Regions from separate parts of the Pseudarthrobacter sp. TE9888 genome, predicted to be linked through region 1. Evidence: riboswitches for the same ligand, from Rfam matches in the RefSeq annotation. Region 1 holds a riboswitch; each other region holds the start of a gene.
What was found. A riboswitch is a leader RNA that binds a small molecule or an ion and turns the genes downstream of it on or off. The one in region 1 is predicted to bind cyclic di-AMP.

Region 1 (6,006 bases):
GACCTTCAGTGACGACGACGACCCCCTGGCAGGTCGGTACCTCCACCTCACTGCCGGGCAGGCGGGGGCCCTTGCGGCGTCCGCCGGCGCACGCACCCTGGTGCTCACCCACTTTTCCGCACGGTACGGTGACGACGTTTCCGTCCTGGCAGACCAGGCCCAGGCGCGGGCCCCGGGGGTTACCGTGATCGCCGCCAAGGACCTTGACCGCATCCCTGTTCCGCGGCGGCGGCAGCCGGCGCGGGAGGCTGCCGGCCCAACAACGGCGATAGGGTTAAACCATGACGGCAGCAGCTGAATCCACGGTCACGTTCGATGGCCGTTTCGCCCGGGAACTGGCGGAACTCGCCGTACCCTGGCGGGCCGAGGAAGCGCCCAGCCCGGAGCTTCTCGTCCTGAATGACAAACTGGCAGCAGACCTGGGCCTTGACCCGCAGTACCTGCGCAGCCCCGAGGGTGTGCGGCTTTTGGTGGGAAACCACGTTCCAGCGGGTGCCACACCTGTGGCACAGGCGTACGCCGGACATCAGTTTGGCGGGTACTCGCCGCTGCTCGGTGACGGACGGGCCCTGCTGCTGGGCGAGGTCACTGACCGGCGGGGCCGCCTCCTGGACGTCCACCTCAAAGGCTCGGGGCGGACGCCCTTCGCCCGCGCCGGGGATGGCCGTGCCGTCGTCGGGCCCATGCTGCGTGAATACATTGTCAGTGAGGCCATGCATGCACTGCACATTCCCACCACCCGTTCGCTCGCCGTGGTGGCCACCGGGCGGCAGGTCCGGCGCGATGATATGCTGCCCGGCGCCGTCCTGGCGCGGGTTGCGGGCAGCCACCTGCGCGTTGGCAGCTTCCAGTACGCGCGCGCAACCGAAAACATGGACCTCCTGAAGCGCCTGGCGGACCATGCCATCAGCAGGCACTACCCGCATGCGGCCGGTGCCGCCAACCCCTACCTTGCGCTGTTCGCCGCGGTCGTCTCCGCCCAGGCAGAGCTCATCGCCCGGTGGATGCTCGTCGGCTTCGTGCACGGGGTCATGAATACGGACAACATGACCATCTCAGGGGAGACCATCGATTACGGGCCCTGCGCGTTTATGGACGCCTTCAACCCCGCCGCCGTCTACAGTTCCATCGACGTCGGCGGACGCTATGCCTATGCCAACCAGCCGGTCCTGGCCGAATGGAACCTGGCCAGGCTCGCCGAGGCCATGCTGCCGCTGATTGACCAGGACCCGGAGAAAGCCGTGGCCCCGGCAGTGGAGGTCCTGGGCGGTTTCCGGGGCCAGTACAGCAAGGCCTGGACCCGCGGAATGACGGCCAAGATGGGCCTGGACAGCGCCGATGAAAACGGCGTTGCCGGGGCCCTGGTGGATGATGTCCTCGACATCCTCAAGGACGGACCCGTGGACTACACCCTGTTCTTCCGCAACCTGGGTAAAGCCGCCCGTGGAGACCGCCGGCCCGTGCGCGGCATGGTCCCTGACCTTGCCGCCCTCGATTCCTGGCTGGTGCGGTGGCACGAGCTCAAGCCGGCCGCGGAGCTGATGGACAGCGTGAATCCCGCGTACATTCCCCGGAATCACCTTGTGGAGGAGGCGCTGTCGGCAGCAACCGGCGGGGACCGGGGGCCGTTGCAGCAACTGCTGGCGGCTGTCAGCGACCCCTTCAATGAACGGCCCGGCCTCGAACGCTATCTTCAAGGGCCCCCTGAGGACTTCGGCAGCTACATGACGTTCTGCGGGACCTGACCGCGGCGGCCCGTCGAGTGCTTTAACGGCAGGAGGGTGGCAGCCGGTTTCCCGGCTGCCACCCTCCCACAACGGTCGGCACCGCCAAGCGGGCCGGACCGGCGAAGACTAGGCTACGCGCACTGCGGAGTACCCGCCGAGCCAGCTGATGGAGTGCACCTCCGTGTCGAAGCCGTTGACGCCGCCGCTGACAACCTGGCCGTTGCCTGCGTAAACGCCCACGTGGCCGGAGGTGATGATCAGGTCACCGGGGGCGGGAGCGCCCACCACCGTGCCGTACTGGAAGAACTGGGTGGGGGCCAGGTCGCCTACGGACTTGCCGACCGAGCGCAGTGCCTTCTCAACCATTGCGGTGCAGTCCTGCTGGACGCCCAGCTGGCTGTAGGCCGAGGCGAGGATCGCGGCTCCGGTGCCCGAGCCGGTAGTGGAAGCTACAGGCGTGGCGGAGGCGTAGGACATGTTCATGCCGGTGTTGGCCGGTGCGGTGGCGGCTGCCGCCTGCACGGGTGCTGCAGCAGGGGCCGGTGCCGGCGCTGCGGTGTAGCCGGCGCCGGGAATCTGGATCTGGTCGCCCGGGTAAATGACCGAGGACAGGCCAAGGCCGTTGGCGGACAGGACGTCATTGAGGTTGACGCCGTACGCCGCGGCAATGGCGCCGAGGGTGTCGCCGGAAACGACGGTGTGGACATTCCCTGCTGCAGCGGCAGGGGCTGCAGCCGGTGCCGGGGCGGTGGCCTGCATGCTGGTCTGTCCAGTGGTGTCCGGTGCGGTTACACCAGCGTGCGCCGGGGCGCCGACGCCGAACGCAATGCCGGACGCTGCTGCCACAGCAAGCGCCGGGCGGCCCAGTGAACGGGCCTGCGACTTGGCGGTTACGGCGAGGCCCTCGAGCACAATGGAGCGGGCCGGAGTCGCGCGGTGACGGGCTGGAATGGAATTTTTTGACACGGTTGATCGCCTCTCCCATGCCTGCGGGGTGAGCTGTCGGGTTCGGGCTGGAGATACCCGGCCGGAAGCGGCCCCGCGATGGAGGGAGGCGCTATCGACTTAACCCCTAGGCCACATGTGGCCGTGGAAACTTGGTTCCCCCGTCCCTGCCAACTGGAGCGGTTGGATCCCATGGTCAGCGGCAGGGCTCGGCATACTGACGGGAATGTCCCGTCTGGGAGGGACACCTGAAGACCCTAACCCATGTGCACGCCGATTGTCACATTTAGATAACATACGAGGCTGCCCTCTCGAATTGCGCAAACGTGTGGACGATAAGCCTGCTTGCGGTCTGACCTCGGCTGATGCCAGCGCCGCCGTTCACGGTAACAATGTGGAAACGGCTTCCTGTGTGACCCACCAATCCGCCGGTAAGCTTCGGGACTATGCCCCTGTTCGTGACCACCGCCAGGTTCCCTTTGCTCGGGAGCCTGGTGGCTGTTGCCCTGGCCGCCACCGTTGTCCTTCCGGCCGCTGCCGACGACCCGCCTCCGCCCGGCGGGTACCCCTCTTGGGCAGACGTGCAGGCGGCCCAGTCCTCGGAAGCTTCGAAGGCAGCGGAGATCACCACCATCAACGGGCTGCTGTCCGGCCTTGAAGCAGAGTCTGCGGCGGCAGGGGAAGCGGCCGTCCGCTCGGCGGCCGGGTATGCTGCCGCCGCCGCCGGGCTGCAGGCAGCTTCTTCCCGCCTGGAAACACTGTCCGGCCGGGCCGCCCAGGCCAACGCGGAGTTGGCGCGGTACCGGAAAGACCTCGGCGCCTTGGCAGTCGAGTCCTACAAGACCGGCGGAACCAACGCAGGGTTCTTCGTGGCGCTGGATGCCCTGGGAACCAACAGTGTCCAGGGACTCAACCTGGTAAAGCTCGTGGGGGACAAGACTGCGGCCCTGGTCGCTAAGGCGGCGGCTGCGGAAAAGGCCGCCGCCGCCCTTGCCGACCAGGAAAAGGTTGCCAGGAGCGAGCAGGAGCGGCTTTCCGCGGAGGCGAAGGCAACGTTGGATTCCGCCCGCGCGGCCCAGGATTCGCTGGCCCGGCAGGTCGCGGAGGAACAGCGGCATGGCGGCGAACTGACAGCCCAGCTCGCAGCCCTGAAGGGCACGACGGCGGCCCTTGAGGGTGAGTACCGCCAGGGCCAGGCGGCGCAGGCAGCCTACGAGGCGGCCCAGGCGGCCAAGCGCGCCGCCGCGGAGGAGCAGGCACGGCAGCAGGCGGAGGCGGCGGCCAGGGCTGCCGCCGCGGCGGCGCAGCAGCCGAAGGCGCCAGCGCCCGCAGCAAACCCTGCCCCGGCGGGTCCTGACCGGCCAGGCGGTGTCCAACCCGTTCCGGCCCCGCTTCCCGCCGTCGATCCCGGACCGGCCGCCCCGGAAGCGCCGGCCCTGCCGGTTCCGCCCGCCGTCGTCGTTCCTTCCATTCCCGGCGGCGCGGTGAACGATCCGGCCGGAGCGAAAAGCTACGCATCCGGGCGCCTGGCCGCCTTCGGGTGGGGCCAGGACCAGTTCCTGTGCCTGGCCCAGCTGTGGACCAAGGAGTCCAGCTGGCTGACCACCGCCACCAACGCCTACTCCGGTGCCTACGGAATAGCCCAGGCGCTGCCGCCGGGCAAGTACGCCAGCGCCGGCAGCGACTGGCTCACCAGCTACCGCACGCAGGTCGACTGGGGCCTTGGCTACATCAAGGACCGGTATGGTTCCCCGTGCGCGGCCTGGAACCACTCTGTGGCCCTGAACTGGTACTGATTGACGCGTTAGGCTGTTTCCATGCCTGATTTCGAACGGTTCCGCGCGCTGCTCGAAGAGGAGCGGGCGCGGCGCTTGGCACTGCTGCCGGCGCTGCGGGCAGATATCGAAGCCGCAAATTCGGCGCGCCAGGACTCCAATGTGGATGACGAGCACGATCCCGAGGGTGCCACCATTGCCTTCGAACTCTCCCAGGCTTCAGCGCTCCTGAAACAAAGCTCGGCCGGCCTTGGACAGATTGAGGAAGCCCTGGCGCGGCTGGCCGCGGGAACCTATGGAACCTGCGCGGTGTGCGGGGAGCCTATTGCCGAGGGCCGCCTGGAAGCGCGGCCGTGGACGCCGTTCTGCATCCTGCACGCCTCGTCCGGCCGCGGGCGATGACCGGGACCGCGGAGGTGGTGTCGGCGGCGGCGGACTTCGTCGACCGGACGCTGCAGAATGAGGGCTCCTGTTACCGGGCCGACGACGTCGGGAGCCGGCTGGGCGGGCAGCTGGCCTCCTATGGATCGTCGGTGGGGGCCGTCCGGGGGACGGTCCGTGATGCGCTGCGGAAATTCAAGGACCTGGACCACGACGGTACCGTTATGCTGGCCTCCGCCCTGTGGGGACAGCCGCGGCCCGGTTCGCGGCCGGTGTTCGAGCGCCGCCTCGCCGCCGTGGTGCTGCTGCAGACGCGGGTAAGGCTACTCCGGCATTCCGACCTGACCCGGCTGGAGGGGTTCCTCCGTTCCGCCCGGGCAGGGGACCTGGCGGCGCCCCTGCTTTCCGACGTCCTGGTCCCGCTGCTGGCGGGGCTGGGCGGGCGTGAGCGGCAGCGGGCCGGTGTTGTCCTGGCCCGGTGGCGGGAAGATCCGGACCCCGGGCTCCGGGCGGCAGCGGACGCCCTTGAAGAAGACTTGTCCATTTGAAACGCACCGAGGAGATCCACATGAATGAGCCGTTTGACCTTGAGCGTTTTGTTGCCGCGCAAAACACCGGCGGAACCTATGAGCAGGCGCTGGGCGAGCTGCAGGTGGGCACTAAGTCGGGGCATTGGATGTGGTTTGTCTTCCCGCAGCTTGCCGGGCTGGGGCAGAGCGACACGTCACGCAGGTATGCCATTTCGTCCCTTGCGGAGGCGCGCGCGTACTTGGACCACGAGGTGCTGGGTCCACGGCTGCTGGAGTGCGCGCTGGTCCTGGCGAACCATGCCGACCAGTCCGCCGAAAACATCTTCGGTGGCATCGATGCCAAGAAGCTCCGCTCCTCCATGACACTGTTTCTCCGGGCGGCGCCCGGAGAAACAGTGTTCAAGACCGTCCTGGCCCAGTTCTTCAACGGAGAACCGGACCCGGCCACCGACGAACTCCTGGCCGGCCTGGACGCGGGGGACTGACCGCGGAGGCGGTGCGGCGGCAGCGTGTGCGCCGCACCGCCCAGGCGGCCGGGGGGTTACGGCGTCGGGCTGCCGCCGTTGACGTTGAGCGTTTCGCCCACCACGTAGCTGGATTCGGGCGAGGCCAGGAACACGTAGGCCGGGGCAAGCTCAGCAGGCTGGC
Region 2 (6,006 bases), 1.5 Mb from region 1:
GACAGCAGGGCGGAGACATCGCTTGGCTCGATGGCCACGAAGGTGGCAATGCGCAGCTGGTTGCGGCCCAGCTTCCGGTAGGGCTCAGTGTCCACGATGCCGTTGGCGCGCAGGACCTTGGCTACAGCCGCCGCATCAACCGACTCGTCGAAGTCGATGGTGGCAATGACGTTGGAGCGTTCCTCCGCCTTGGCCACAAACGGGGTGGCGAACTCGGAGGCATCCGCCCAGCTGTAGATGCGTCCGGCGGAGTCGGCGGTGCGTGCGGCCGCGAAATCCAGGCCGCCGTTGGCGTTCAGCCACTGGACCTGGGCGTCCAGGGTGACCAGCGTGGACAGCGACGGCGTGTTGTACGTCTGGTTCAGGCGGGAGTTGTCGATCGCGGTCTGGAGATCCAGGAAGTCCGGGATCCAACGGTTGGCGGCCTTGATCCGTGCGGCACGCTCGATCGCGGCGGGGGAGAACAGGCCCAGCCACAGGCCGCCGTCGGAGGCGAAGTTCTTCTGCGGGGCGAAGTAGTAGACGTCGCTATGGGCAACGTCCACGTCCAGGCCGCCGGCCGCGGAGGTGGCGTCCACCAGGACCAGCGATCCCTCGTCGGCTCCGGAAACGCGCGTGACGGGGGCAGCCACACCGGTGGAGGTCTCGTTTTGGGGCCAGGCATAGACATCAACGCCGGCCTCGGCCTGGGCCGCCGGCCGCGTGCCCGGCTCGGACTTGATGATCGAGGACGCCTCCAGGAAGGGCGCCTTGTTGGTAGCGGCGGCGAACTTGGATCCGAACTCGCCGAAGGACAGGTGCTGGGCCTTCTTCTCCACGAGGCCGAAGCTGGCGACGTCCCAGAAAGCGGTGGAGCCGCCCACGCCGAGGACCACTTCATAGCCCTCCGGGGCGCGGAAGAACTGGCTCAGCCCTTCGCGGACAGATCCCACCAGGTTCTTGACCGGCGCCTGCCGGTGCGAGGTGCCGAGGATGGTCTTGGACGCTGCTGCCAACGCATCGATCTGTTCCTGGCGGACCTTGGACGGGCCGGCGCCGAACCGCCCATCCTTCGGCAGGAGGTCGGCGGGGATCGTGATGCTGGTGTCGCTCACAGGTGCTCCAATTCGGCGGGGACGAAAGTTTGGTCCGGACGGGCGGGTCATGGCTCGGCCGGCAGCAGGCGATGGCTGCGCAGCGGGCCTTCACCATTCTGCCTGAATGGCAGGGGCGGCGGGAGCCGGCGGGCCCAAAGTCCAGACATTGAGACGGGCCGCCCGTGCGGTACCGCAGGAAGCGCGGCTATTCGGACAAACTCAAAATAGGCTAAGCTGGCCCCCGAACTACCTCGCGGGAAGAGGCGATACGGTGGGACAACGCAAGGTACTGCGCTCGAGGAGCTGAGCTGGATGACGGATCTGATCGACACTACGGAGATGTACCTCAGGACCATCCTGGAGCTTGAGGAAGAAAACATCGTCGCCCTCCGGGCCCGTATTGCCGAGCGCCTGCGCCACTCCGGCCCCACCGTGTCCCAGACCATCGGCAGGATGGAACGCGACGGGCTCGTGGTCGTCTCCGGTGACCGGCACCTGGAACTTACGGACACAGGCCGCAAGCGGGCCACCGAGGTCATGCGCAAGCACCGGCTGGCCGAACGCCTGCTGGCCGACGTCATCGGCCTGGACTGGGCCTACGTGCATGACGAAGCCTGCCGCTGGGAACATGTCATGAGCGAGCGGGTCGAGCGGCGCATTTACGAAATGCTGGACCACCCCACCGAATCGCCCTACGGCAACCCCATCCCCGGGCTCGCCGCTTTGGGTGGACAGCCTGCCCGCGGTGGCGCCGACGGGGCCATCAGCCTGGTCGAGGCCATGAAGGGCTACGCTCCGGCCTCTGTTGTCACCATCAGCCGGCTCGCTGAACCAATCCAGGTGGAGCCGGAACTGCTGGCGCAACTTGACGAAGGCGGAATCCGGCCCGGTGCCGCAGTGGCGCTGGAACGCGTGGGTGATTACATCTCCGTGCGGGTCCCTGGCATCGAGGGCGCACTGGAGCTGCCGCCCGAGGTCGCCGCCCACGTTTTCGTTGCCGTGGCCCAGGCCTGACGCCCGGCTTTTTACCCCGACGAGGCACTTCCAAGCAAAGATAACGGAATTGTTACCTAGGGTCTTAAGGCCCTATAGTGGAACCATTCGTTGATACTTAAGCGTTACCCGATCCGGAGCCGAGCTCTGCCAGCGGATCGGGTGCACGAGTCGTTACTGGCAGAGGCGGGGGAACCACAAGCGGCAGCGGGGGACTGCCTTGGGGTGAAGTCCGTCAGCAGCAAGCCTCTCCAGTGAAGGATTCTTCCGGGAATACCCCTGTGCAGAAGCTTGCCGTGACGGGCCGGGTCCTTGATCTCTCTGACCCGAATCCGACAGCTAACTCCGCAGGCTTTTCCAGAGAGGAACCCTTCTTGACCACGCAGACCTCCAGGGGGCGCCGCCGCGCAGCCAGCCCCCCTTCGGCACCCCGGGTTGTCGAAGACGCAGCAGCGGAGCGCCCCCGCGATCTGCATCGCGACGCGCGCCGCCGCCGGGGGCCCCTGCGGCAGGTAACGGAATTCGCCGCCGCAAGCGGGATCGGCCAGAAGGCCGGAATCGCCCTGGCCGCCACCGGCCTGGTGCTGACGGTCACAGTGCCCGCCACCAGCCCGGTCATGGCCACTGATGCGTCCGGCAACGCGCCCCTGGCGGCATCCTCCGTCAGTCCGCAGCCGCAGATTTCCGCCGATATTGGCGCCCAGATCGACTTCAGCCGCTCGGCCGTGGTGACCCAGGCTGACCCCGACGGGAAGCTCAAGCAGCTCCTGAGCGCCCAGTCAGCGGGCTCGGTCACCCGGGCCGCGTCGGCCGGCACCCTGGCTGCACCACTTGCCACCCTCACCACCGCCTCACCGTTCGGATACCGGGTGAGCCCGATTACCGGCGGCTCCGGCGACTTCCACCGAGGCCAGGACTTCGTGGCGCAATGCGGGACGTCCGTCCTGGCCGCTGCGACCGGCACCGTTACCTTCGCGGGCTGGCACCAGTTCGGCGGCGGAAACCGGGTGGTCATCGACCATGGCAACGGGCTGGAAACCACGTACAACCACCTGTCGTCCTTCAACGTCAAGGTGGGCCAGACGGTCTCCCGTGGAGAAGTCGTGGCACTCAGCGGCACTACGGGTGCCTCCACCGGCTGCCACCTGCACTTCGAGGTGCAGGTCAACGGCGAAGTGGTCGATCCCATGGGCTGGCTGTAACCGAATGATTGCTCACTCTCAGATCGCAGTGACCTGCCGTGACCTGAATGTGACATTGAAACAAAACTGCTGTACCGTCTAACTCGCGTCAACTTTTCCGAAGTTGACGCTCTTGAGTGGATTGCCTAACTCTGCCACCGCTCAAGGTCCGTTCGCATTTCATCGTCTGGCAGGGGCGGGGGAACCAATTTTGGCCTTCTCTCCAGAAGGCCTTGGGGTTAAGTCACGAGCTTCCCAGGAAGCAGTGTGGCCGGGTGACTCCCATCCGAATCCGACAGCTCACCTCGCAGGCATTGGGAGAGGCTACCTTCGTGTCTTCACGCCATCATTCTGCGCGCCACCGTGCGCAAACGGTTCGCACCAGCCCCTTGGACGCCGTGTCCAGGGCCGTGAGTGCAAATGCCGGGACCGTAGGCCGCCAGGCTGCCGTAGTGGCAGCCGCATCGGGCCTCATCCTGAGCATGGGCCTGCCGGCAAACGCAGCTGACACCACCGCCGGTGTCTCTGCATCCACCGAGTCCGGCTCGGCACAGACTGCACTGGCCGTCACCGCTGCCCCCACGGCGACGGTTTCCTTCGAGCGCCCGGTCGTCAAGACCACCGCCGCTCCGAAGGTCGAAGCGGTGCGTCCCCAGTCCACCGCACCAGCCGAGCGCGCCGCCACCGCGACCGCAGGCCAGGACGCCGCTCCCGCCGCCAAGGCCGCCGAGACTGTGTCCGCCGCAACCTCCGGCATTGCAGCCATCGCCTACACCGGCATCGGCCACGCCTACGTGTGGGGCGGCACCAGCCCGGTCACCGGCTGGGACTGCTCCGGGTTCGTCCAGTGGGTCTACGCGCAGGCCGGGATCAGCATCCCCCGCACCAACGCGTGGAGCATCATGACCCCCACCTCCACCCCGCAGCCGGGCGACCTCGTTGTCCAGAATGGTGGCGCGCACGTAGGCATCTACGTCGGCAACGGCATGATGATCAGCGCGCTTAACCCCTCCCAGGGCACGCTGCTGCACTCGCCCGCAGCCACCGGTACCTCTTCGTACTACCACCTCAACAAGTAGTTCTTGGGCTTAGCGCTCCAAGGGCTATTTCTTTGCCCACAGCTTTTCCGCTAGAAACCAGATCCCCGTTCGGGATGCGCCGGCGTACCCCCAAGATGCCGGCGCGTCCAGCCCCCTTTGCCTGCCTACACGCGGTCCGAAGGAAAAACGAAAGAGAGAACTCATGACGACTCGTGCTACCGCACGGCACCGCGCCGAGGTCACCAAAACCAACTCGATCGCCATCATTGCCAAAGCTGTCAGCGACAACGCCGGTGGCATGGGCCGCCAGGCTGCTGTTATCGCTGCGGCTTCCGGCCTGGTCCTGACCAGCGGCCTCGCAGCCAACGCTGCCGACGCCAACGTCAAGCGCGATTCCGCTCCGGCGTCCCAGCTGGAAGTCGAATCCGCCGTCGACGCCCCGATTTCCGCAGCTTCCACCATTGCCATCAGCTACGAGAAGCCTGCCGTCACCACCACGCCGGCTCCCGTCGCAGAGCCTGAGCCCCAGGTCCAGGTGCAGGAAGCTGCTCCCGCTCCGGTGGCGCAGCCTGTTGCTGCTCCCAAGGCCACGGCCAAGGTTGTTACGGCCTCTGCTCCCACCGCTCCCGCCCCCCAGGTTTCCGCAAGCGGGAAGGGTGCAGCCATCCTCTCCGCCGCTTACGCCCAGCTCGGCGTGCACCAGGACTGCACCATGCTGGTGACCAACGCACTGGCCGCCGTCGGCATCCACTTCCACGACTGGCCGGCAGGCTACCTGTCGCTGGGTGACACCGTGCCCATGTCGCAGGCCCAGCCCGGCGACCTGCTGTACTACGCCGACGGTGGCGGCGGCATGGCCCACATCGCCGTTTACGCCGGTAACGGCATGGCCGTCCACGGCGGCTTCAACGGCAACGACACCGTGGTCTTCAGCGCCAATGTTGGCTCCGGACCGGTAGCCATCCGCGTACGTTAGGCATTCCCGTGCCGGCCTGAACCAGCGCCGGCCAGTGTACTGCTTGCCAAAGGACCCCCGCCAGCAAGGCGGGGGTCCTTTGCGCTTACTGGGGTTGCCGCCGCAGTCCCCGCCTTTTCCCTGTCCCGGGGACGGAATGGGCCTCCGGGGCGGCGATTACCTGATTTTGCACTTCTTTGTTTACTCTTGTGATGTCGATCCATAGCCCGGACATGCCGAGGGCAGCCGGCCCTCGTGCCCCTGACGGGTGCGGCCGTGAAGAGGTAAGTGCATGCGCACTCTCGTTCTGAATGCTGGATATGAACCGCTGGCGGTTATCACTTTCCGCCGGGCGCTGGTGCTTGTGCTCACGGGCAAGGCAAGCGTGGTTGCCGAGGGGGACGACCCGGTGGTGGGACCCACCGACGTCCTGGGCCGCCCGTCCGTGATCCTCCTCAACCGTTACATCCGGCCCCGGTACAACCACTCAACGGCAGTCAGCCGCAGGGGCGTACTCCGGCGGGACGGCCACAAATGTGCGTACTGCGGCAAGGCCGCGCACACAATCGACCACGTTCACCCAAAGTCGCGTGGGGGTGCCGATTCCTGGGAGAACCTGGTGGCCGCCTGCCTGCGGTGCAACAACGTCAAGGGTGACCACACTCCCGCCGAGATGGGGTGGACCCTTCGGTTTGTCCCCGAGCCCCCCCACGGGACGATCTGGCAGATCAAGGAACTGGAGAAGCCGACCCCCGCATGGG
Region 3 (6,006 bases), 1.6 Mb from region 1:
GGCTCCCCTGGCTGCGCATCGCCGTGATCGTCCTCGGTGTCCTGGCAGCTGCCGGGATCCTGCTCCGCCTCGACGCACTGGGGGCCGGCGGACGGTTCCGGCGTGCAGGGGCGGCCGCCGTCGTCGCCGTATCCCTGCTCGCCGGCGGCCTCGGCACAACTGCCTGGACCCTGGCCACCGCGGCTTCCGCACACTCGGGCTCCATTCCGACGTCGGGGCCCGCAGGTTCGTCGGCAGGCAGCTTTGGGAACCGGGCCGCGGGCTTCCGCGGCGACCGCACCGACCGCACGGACGCGAACGCCGGAACTGACGGGGCCGCCTCCGGCGGTGACGGGTTCGACCCGGCGAACGGCTTTGACCCCGCGGATGGAATTGGTGGTTCAGCCGGTGGCCCCGGCGGTGAAGGTACCGCCGACGCCGCCGTGACCACGCTGCTCTCCTCCACCACCACGAAATGGTCCGCCATCGTCTCGGGCGCCAGCCAGGCAGCCGGCCTGGAATTGGCAACGAACACCAACGTCATCGCGCTGGGCGGCTGGAACGGCGGGGATCCGTACCCCACGCTCGCCGAGTTCCAGGACATGGTGTCCAAGGGCGAGATCGGATACTACATCCAGGGCGGCGGCATGGGCGGAGGCGGCATGGGCGGCCGCGGGGGCAACTCCGAGGTGGCCGCCTGGGTAGAGGCGAACTTCCAGGCACAGACCGTGGGCAACTCCACTGTCTACCGCCTGGCGGAGTAGCACGCCATGGCCAGCCACTACGGGACCCCGCCGTACCCACGAACCGCGGCCGGCGTTGAGCGGCCCTCCGGGGCACGCGCAGCCGAAGACCGCGCAACCGAAGCACGCGCAGCCGAAGACCGGAAGGCCGGAGCCCGGACTTCCGGGGACGGCGGAACACAGTCCGGCCGGCTTCCACGGGATCCCTTGGCCCTCCGCCGGCACCTGGAACTGGCGGCGGTACTGGCAGGAACGGCCGTGCTGTACCTCTGGAACCTCGGCGCATCAGGCTGGGCCAACGCGTTCTATTCCGCCGCGGCCCAGGCGGGATCGCAGGACTGGACCGCGTGGTTCTTCGGTTCCTCGGACGCCGCCAACTCAATCACGGTGGACAAGCCGCCGGCCTCGTTGTGGATCATGGGGCTGTCCGTCCGGATCTTCGGTTTAAGCCCGTGGAGCATCCTGGTCCCGCAAGCGCTGATGGGGGTCGGGGCCGCCTGGCTGCTCCACCTTGCTGTGCGCCGGGCAGCGGCGCACGCCACGGGTAACGCCGCCCTCGCCCACAGGGCCGGGTTGCTGGGCGCTGCCGTCCTCGCCCTCACGCCGGTTGCCACGCTGATGTTCCGGTTCAACAACCCGGACGCCCTGCTGGTGCTGCTCATGACTGCCGCCGCGTACGGGGTCCTCCGTGCAATCCAGGAGGGCCGGTTGCGCTGGCTCCTGCTGGCCGGCGTGTTCCTGGGCTTCGGCTTCCTGGCCAAGCAACTGCAGGTCCTGCTGGTGGTTCCCGGGTTCGCCGTGGCCTACCTGGTCGCGGCGCCGGGCAGGCTGGGCCGGCGCCTCCTGGGGCTGGCGGCGGCGGGGGCAGCGATGGTGGTTTCCGCGGGCTGGTGGCTCGCGGCCGTGGAGCTGACGCCTGCCGGCATGCGGCCCTACATTGGCGGGTCGCAGGACAACTCCATCCTGGAGCTCACCCTTGGCTACAACGGGCTGGGGCGGCTGACGGGCGACGAGACGGGCAGTGTGGGCGGCGGCAACGGGTGGGGCGTCCCCGGCCTGTTCCGGATGTTCAACAGCGAGTTCGGGGGCCAGATAGCGTGGCTGCTTCCCTCCGCCCTGATCCTTGCGGCGGGCCTGCTGTGGGTGTGCCGGCGGGCACCGCGGACGGATCCGGTGCGTGCGTCGGTGGTGGCCTGGGGCTCGTGGGTCCTGGTGACGGGCCTGGTGTTCAGCTTCATGGCCGGCATCATCCACCCCTACTACGCGGTGGCGCTGGCGCCGGGAATTGCGGGGCTTACCGGCCTGGGCGCTGTCCTCCTGTGGCAGCACAGGCAGCAGCCGGCTGCTGCAATCCTGCTCGCGGCGGCGGTGGCAGCGGCCGCCCTGACGGCGTTTTCGCTGCTGGGCACCACATCGGCCTACGGTCCGTGGCTGCGCTGGCTGGTGCTGGCAGCAGGCCTGGCCGCGGCGGCCGGAGTGGGCCTCAACCGGTTCCTGGGCCGCCGCTCCCTGCTGCGGACGACGGCGGCGCTGGCCGTTGCTGCGTCGCTCGCCGGGCCGCTGGCCTACTCCGTCTCCACGGCGTCGGCGGCGCACAGCGGGGCAATCGTCAGCGCAGGACCCACGACAGGGTTCGGTGCGGGGCCGGGCGGCGCACCCGGTGGCGCCGGGGGCAACCGGAACGGATTCGGCCCCAGTGGCACCGGGAGCACGGGCAACGCGGCCCAAGGCACACCGGGACAAGGCACTCGAGGACAAGGCTTCCGGCAGCAAGGCACCCAAGGCGGCACGGGGTTTGCCGGGAACCGCAGCGGAGGCATGGGCGGGCTCCTGGGTGCCCCCACGCCGTCGGCCGACCTGGTCACCGCGCTCCAGGCCGGGGCGTCAAGCTACACCTGGGCCGCGGCCGTGGTGGGTTCCAACAACGCCGCCGGTTACCAACTGGCGACCGAACTTCCGGTCATGGCGGTGGGCGGCTTCAACGGCACCGACCCCTCCCCCACGCTGGCGCAGTTCCAGGAGCTGGTGTCCCAGGGAAGGATCCATTTCTTCATCGCGGGCGGAACCATGCGTTCCTCCAGCGGCTCGGATGAGGCAACCCGGATTACTGAGTGGGTGGCAGCCAATTTCCAGGCGCAGAGCATCGGCGGCACCACGGTGTACGCCCTGTCTGGCCAGTAGCGAAGCAGTCCGGCCCGGGCCGGAAGTCCCTGCGGGCCGGACTGCCTCAGGCCATCACTCCTCCGTTCGCGCTGCCGCAAACCGACGCGCTGGATCCGTGACTTCCGTTACCTAAACGTGACTTCCGCTTAATCTTCCTGTACCGTCGATTGGGTGCGGTCCCCGTTCGGACCGCATATCCCGGGTTGACGCCAAGCTCTGCCGCTTCCCCGGATTCCGATTGAGCAACGGCAGAGGCGGGGGACCCACCGTCCCGGGCAATAACTGCCCTTGGGGTTAAGCCAGTACGTGATTTTCATTCCGTACGGCCGGATGCCCTCATCCGAACCCGACAGCTAACTCCGCAGGTGTGAGAGGCGATCAATCATGTCCAAAAACACGGCAGAATCATGCCTGCACGCTAAACACAGGGCCAAGCAGCAGGCCAAGAAGACCACCCTCGGCCAGCGCGCCGCAGTTCTTGCGGCATCGTGCGCGGTGCTGGTGGGGGTAGGCGCGGCCGGACAGGCCACCAGCAGCATGGCCCCGGCGTCGTCCACCCAGTCAAACACGGCAGCAGCTGACGCCCAAATGAGCATCGAGAAGAGCGAAATCCGCTCCAACCCGGTGGAGAGCCCCGCTCCCGCAGCCATCAGCGTAGCGCCGCAGGCGGCTGAACCGGCTCCGGCAGCAGCGCCAGCGGCTCCCGCACCGGCAGCCCCTGCGCCTGCTCCCGCACCGGCGCCCGCCCCTGCCCCCGCACCTGAGCCTGCACCTGCCGTCGCGGTCAACGATCCTGCTGGCGCCCAGGCCTACGCGGCCGGCCAACTGGCCACATTCGGCTGGGGACCGGACCAGATGCAGTGCCTGCAGACCCTGTGGACCAAGGAATCCGACTGGACCACCACGGCCACCAATCCCAGCAGCGGGGCGTACGGAATCGTCCAGTCCCTTCCGGCCGAGAAGATGGCCAGCTCGGGCGCGGACTACCTCACCAACTACCGCACCCAGATCAACTGGGGCCTGGATTACATCAAGAAGAGCTACCAGTCCCCCTGCGGCGCACTGAGCTTCCACCTGGCGCACAACTGGTACTAGGCACCACTCCCCTGCCGCAACGCGACGAAGCGGCACCTTCAGCTGAGCCTTTCCAGCCTTGACGGCCGCCCGACGACGCGTCCCGGCCCCCGCCGTCGTACGCCTTGGAGTGGGGCCCGGCAGGGAATACCGCCTAGACTGCGGGCCGCATCCCGAGGGATGCGGCCCGCAGTGGTTTAAGGTGCAGGGCTCTGCGCCGTGCCTGCCCCGGGGTTACGCCACGGGACGTACTGGACAGACCACCTGTTGCCGTCCGGATCGGCGAAATACACGAAGTGGCCCCAGTCCTGGACGTCCACGTCACTGACATCCACGCCGTTGTTCTTCAGAAAGTCGTGAGCCGCGGTGATGTCGCTGACCACCAGCTGCAGGTTTGCTCCGGTGCCGGGAGGTGCGTCCGTCAATCCCTCGCCAATGCAGATGGAGCAGGCCGAACCGGGCGGCGTCAGCTGCACGAAGCGGATGTCGTCCGAGGGCCGCTCGTCGTAGTCGGCGTTGAAGCCCACCTTGTTGACGTAGAAATCCTTGGCGCGGTCAACGTCGGAGACGGGGACAAAGGCAAGTTCAAGTTTCCAGTCCATCCGCACAGGCTAGCGGCGGCACACCGGCCCGGAAAGGCCCAGCGCAAATGGGGCCGTCGAAAATGGCCCTTATCCCGACAGGTCGCGTCCTGAAAGGCGGGAGGCTACCCGGCGATGCCGTAGAGGCGGTCGCCGGCGTCGCCCAGTCCGGGAACGATGTAGGACTTCTCGTTGAGCTTCTCATCGATGGAGGCCAGGACGATGTGCACGTTGGCTTCGCCGAGTTCCTCCTCCAGCTTGGCCAGGCCCTCCGGAGCCGCGAGCAGGCAGATGCAAGTGACGTCCGAAGCGCCCCGCTTGAACAGGAACTTGATGGCCTCGCGCAGCGTGCCACCGGTGGCCAGCATGGGGTCCAGGACAAACACCTGCCGGCCGGTCAGGTCCTCGGGGAGGCGCTCGGCGTAGGTGATGATGTCCAGCGTTTCCTCATCCCGGGCCATGCCCAGGAAGCCCACCTCGGCGGTGGGGACCAGCTTGGTCATGCCCTCCAGCATGCCAAGGCCTGCCCGGAGGATGGGGACCACCAGCGGGGTGGGCTTGGTGAACGCCGTGCCGATGGTGGTGCTGACGGGTGTCTCGATGGTGACGGGCTCGGTGCGGACCTCCCGCGTGGCTTCGTAGGCCAGCAGGGTCACCAGCTCTTCCGTCAGCTGGCGGAAGACCGGCGACGGCGTGTTCTTGTCCCGCAGGACGGTGAGCTTGTGGGCGACCAAGGGGTGGTCAACAACGAGAGTACGCATCCCCCAAAACTATCATCCGGCGGTGTCCTTGTTATGGCCGCCGTGGGCGTGCTCACTGCCGCCGTCGCCCCTATGGTGCACTTCCTCGGCCACCACGTCGCGGACGATTGGACGGTCGAACGACGGCGCCGCACCGGCATGCTCCCGCCTGCGGACCAAGTGGAACAACCTGTGCGCCAGAATGACCACGCCCACCCAGGTCAGGCCGAGCAGCCACCCGGCCATGACATCGGTCAGCCAGTGGTGGCCGAGGAAGACGCGGCTCAGCCCCATGGCGATGATGAAAAGCGTGCCGGCCGTGATGGCCGAGACGCGGACCACCATGGCCTGGAACTGGAGGCAGATCAGGTACACCACCAGGCTGATCACCACGGTGGTGTTCAGGGTGTGGCCACTGGGGAAAGACGGTGAATCCTCGTAAGGGGGTACCGCATCCGCGTGGTCCGGGCGCGTGCGGCCCACCAGCTTCTTGCCGAACGTCGTGGCCATGATGGAGACGGCCGCTGCTCCGCCAATCAGGATGAGGGGCCGCCAGTTCCGGCTGAGGAAGGTCAGCCAGGCGGTGAGGATGCTGGCGAGGATGGGCATTCCGATTCCGCCGCCGATATTGGTGAAGCCGGTAACGAAAGCGTCGAGTCCGGGGCTGCGCAGGCTCTCTGAGAGGGCCAGGGCTGGCTTGTCCAGGTTGGCCAGGCCAGCGGAATC

Region 2: another riboswitch for cyclic di-AMP. It lies ahead of ACZ9J7_RS11285 (M23 family metallopeptidase); the one in region 1 lies ahead of ACZ9J7_RS18000 (LysM peptidoglycan-binding domain-containing protein).
Region 3: another riboswitch for cyclic di-AMP. It lies ahead of ACZ9J7_RS10645 (aggregation-promoting factor C-terminal-like domain-containing protein); the one in region 1 lies ahead of ACZ9J7_RS18000 (LysM peptidoglycan-binding domain-containing protein).

Annotation. Positions count from the first base shown of each region.
Region 1 is NZ_JBWBRD010000002.1:3,777,194-3,783,199, reverse strand. Features, by position in the region: gene ACZ9J7_RS18010 (ribonuclease Z) at 1-298, shown strand, start outside; gene ACZ9J7_RS18005 (protein adenylyltransferase SelO) at 282-1,745, shown strand; gene ACZ9J7_RS18000 (LysM peptidoglycan-binding domain-containing protein) at 1,854-2,693, opposite strand; cyclic di-AMP (ydaO/yuaA leader) riboswitch at 2,697-2,867, opposite strand; gene ACZ9J7_RS17995 (aggregation-promoting factor C-terminal-like domain-containing protein) at 3,119-4,468, shown strand; gene ACZ9J7_RS17990 (TraR/DksA family transcriptional regulator) at 4,490-4,849, shown strand; gene ACZ9J7_RS17985 (DNA alkylation repair protein) at 4,846-5,376, shown strand; gene ACZ9J7_RS17980 (DUF1810 domain-containing protein) at 5,397-5,843, shown strand; gene ACZ9J7_RS17975 (glucose 1-dehydrogenase) at 5,900-6,006, opposite strand, start outside.
Region 2 is NZ_JBWBRD010000002.1:2,282,811-2,288,816, forward strand. Features, by position in the region: gene serC (phosphoserine transaminase) at 1-1,094, opposite strand, end outside; gene ACZ9J7_RS11280 (iron-dependent transcriptional repressor DtxR) at 1,389-2,090, shown strand; cyclic di-AMP (ydaO/yuaA leader) riboswitch at 2,229-2,439, shown strand; gene ACZ9J7_RS11285 (M23 family metallopeptidase) at 2,444-3,271, shown strand; cyclic di-AMP (ydaO/yuaA leader) riboswitch at 3,400-3,578, shown strand; gene ACZ9J7_RS11290 (C40 family peptidase) at 3,649-4,329, shown strand; gene ACZ9J7_RS11295 (C40 family peptidase) at 4,493-5,266, shown strand; gene ACZ9J7_RS11300 (HNH endonuclease) at 5,538-6,006, shown strand, end outside.
Region 3 is NZ_JBWBRD010000002.1:2,128,707-2,134,712, reverse strand. Features, by position in the region: gene ACZ9J7_RS10655 (glycosyltransferase family 39 protein) at 1-743, shown strand, start outside; gene ACZ9J7_RS10650 (ArnT family glycosyltransferase) at 750-2,903, shown strand; cyclic di-AMP (ydaO/yuaA leader) riboswitch at 3,101-3,264, shown strand; gene ACZ9J7_RS10645 (aggregation-promoting factor C-terminal-like domain-containing protein) at 3,270-3,980, shown strand; gene ACZ9J7_RS10640 (VOC family protein) at 4,157-4,561, opposite strand; gene upp (uracil phosphoribosyltransferase) at 4,666-5,301, opposite strand; gene ACZ9J7_RS10630 (phosphatase PAP2 family protein) at 5,314-6,006, opposite strand, start outside.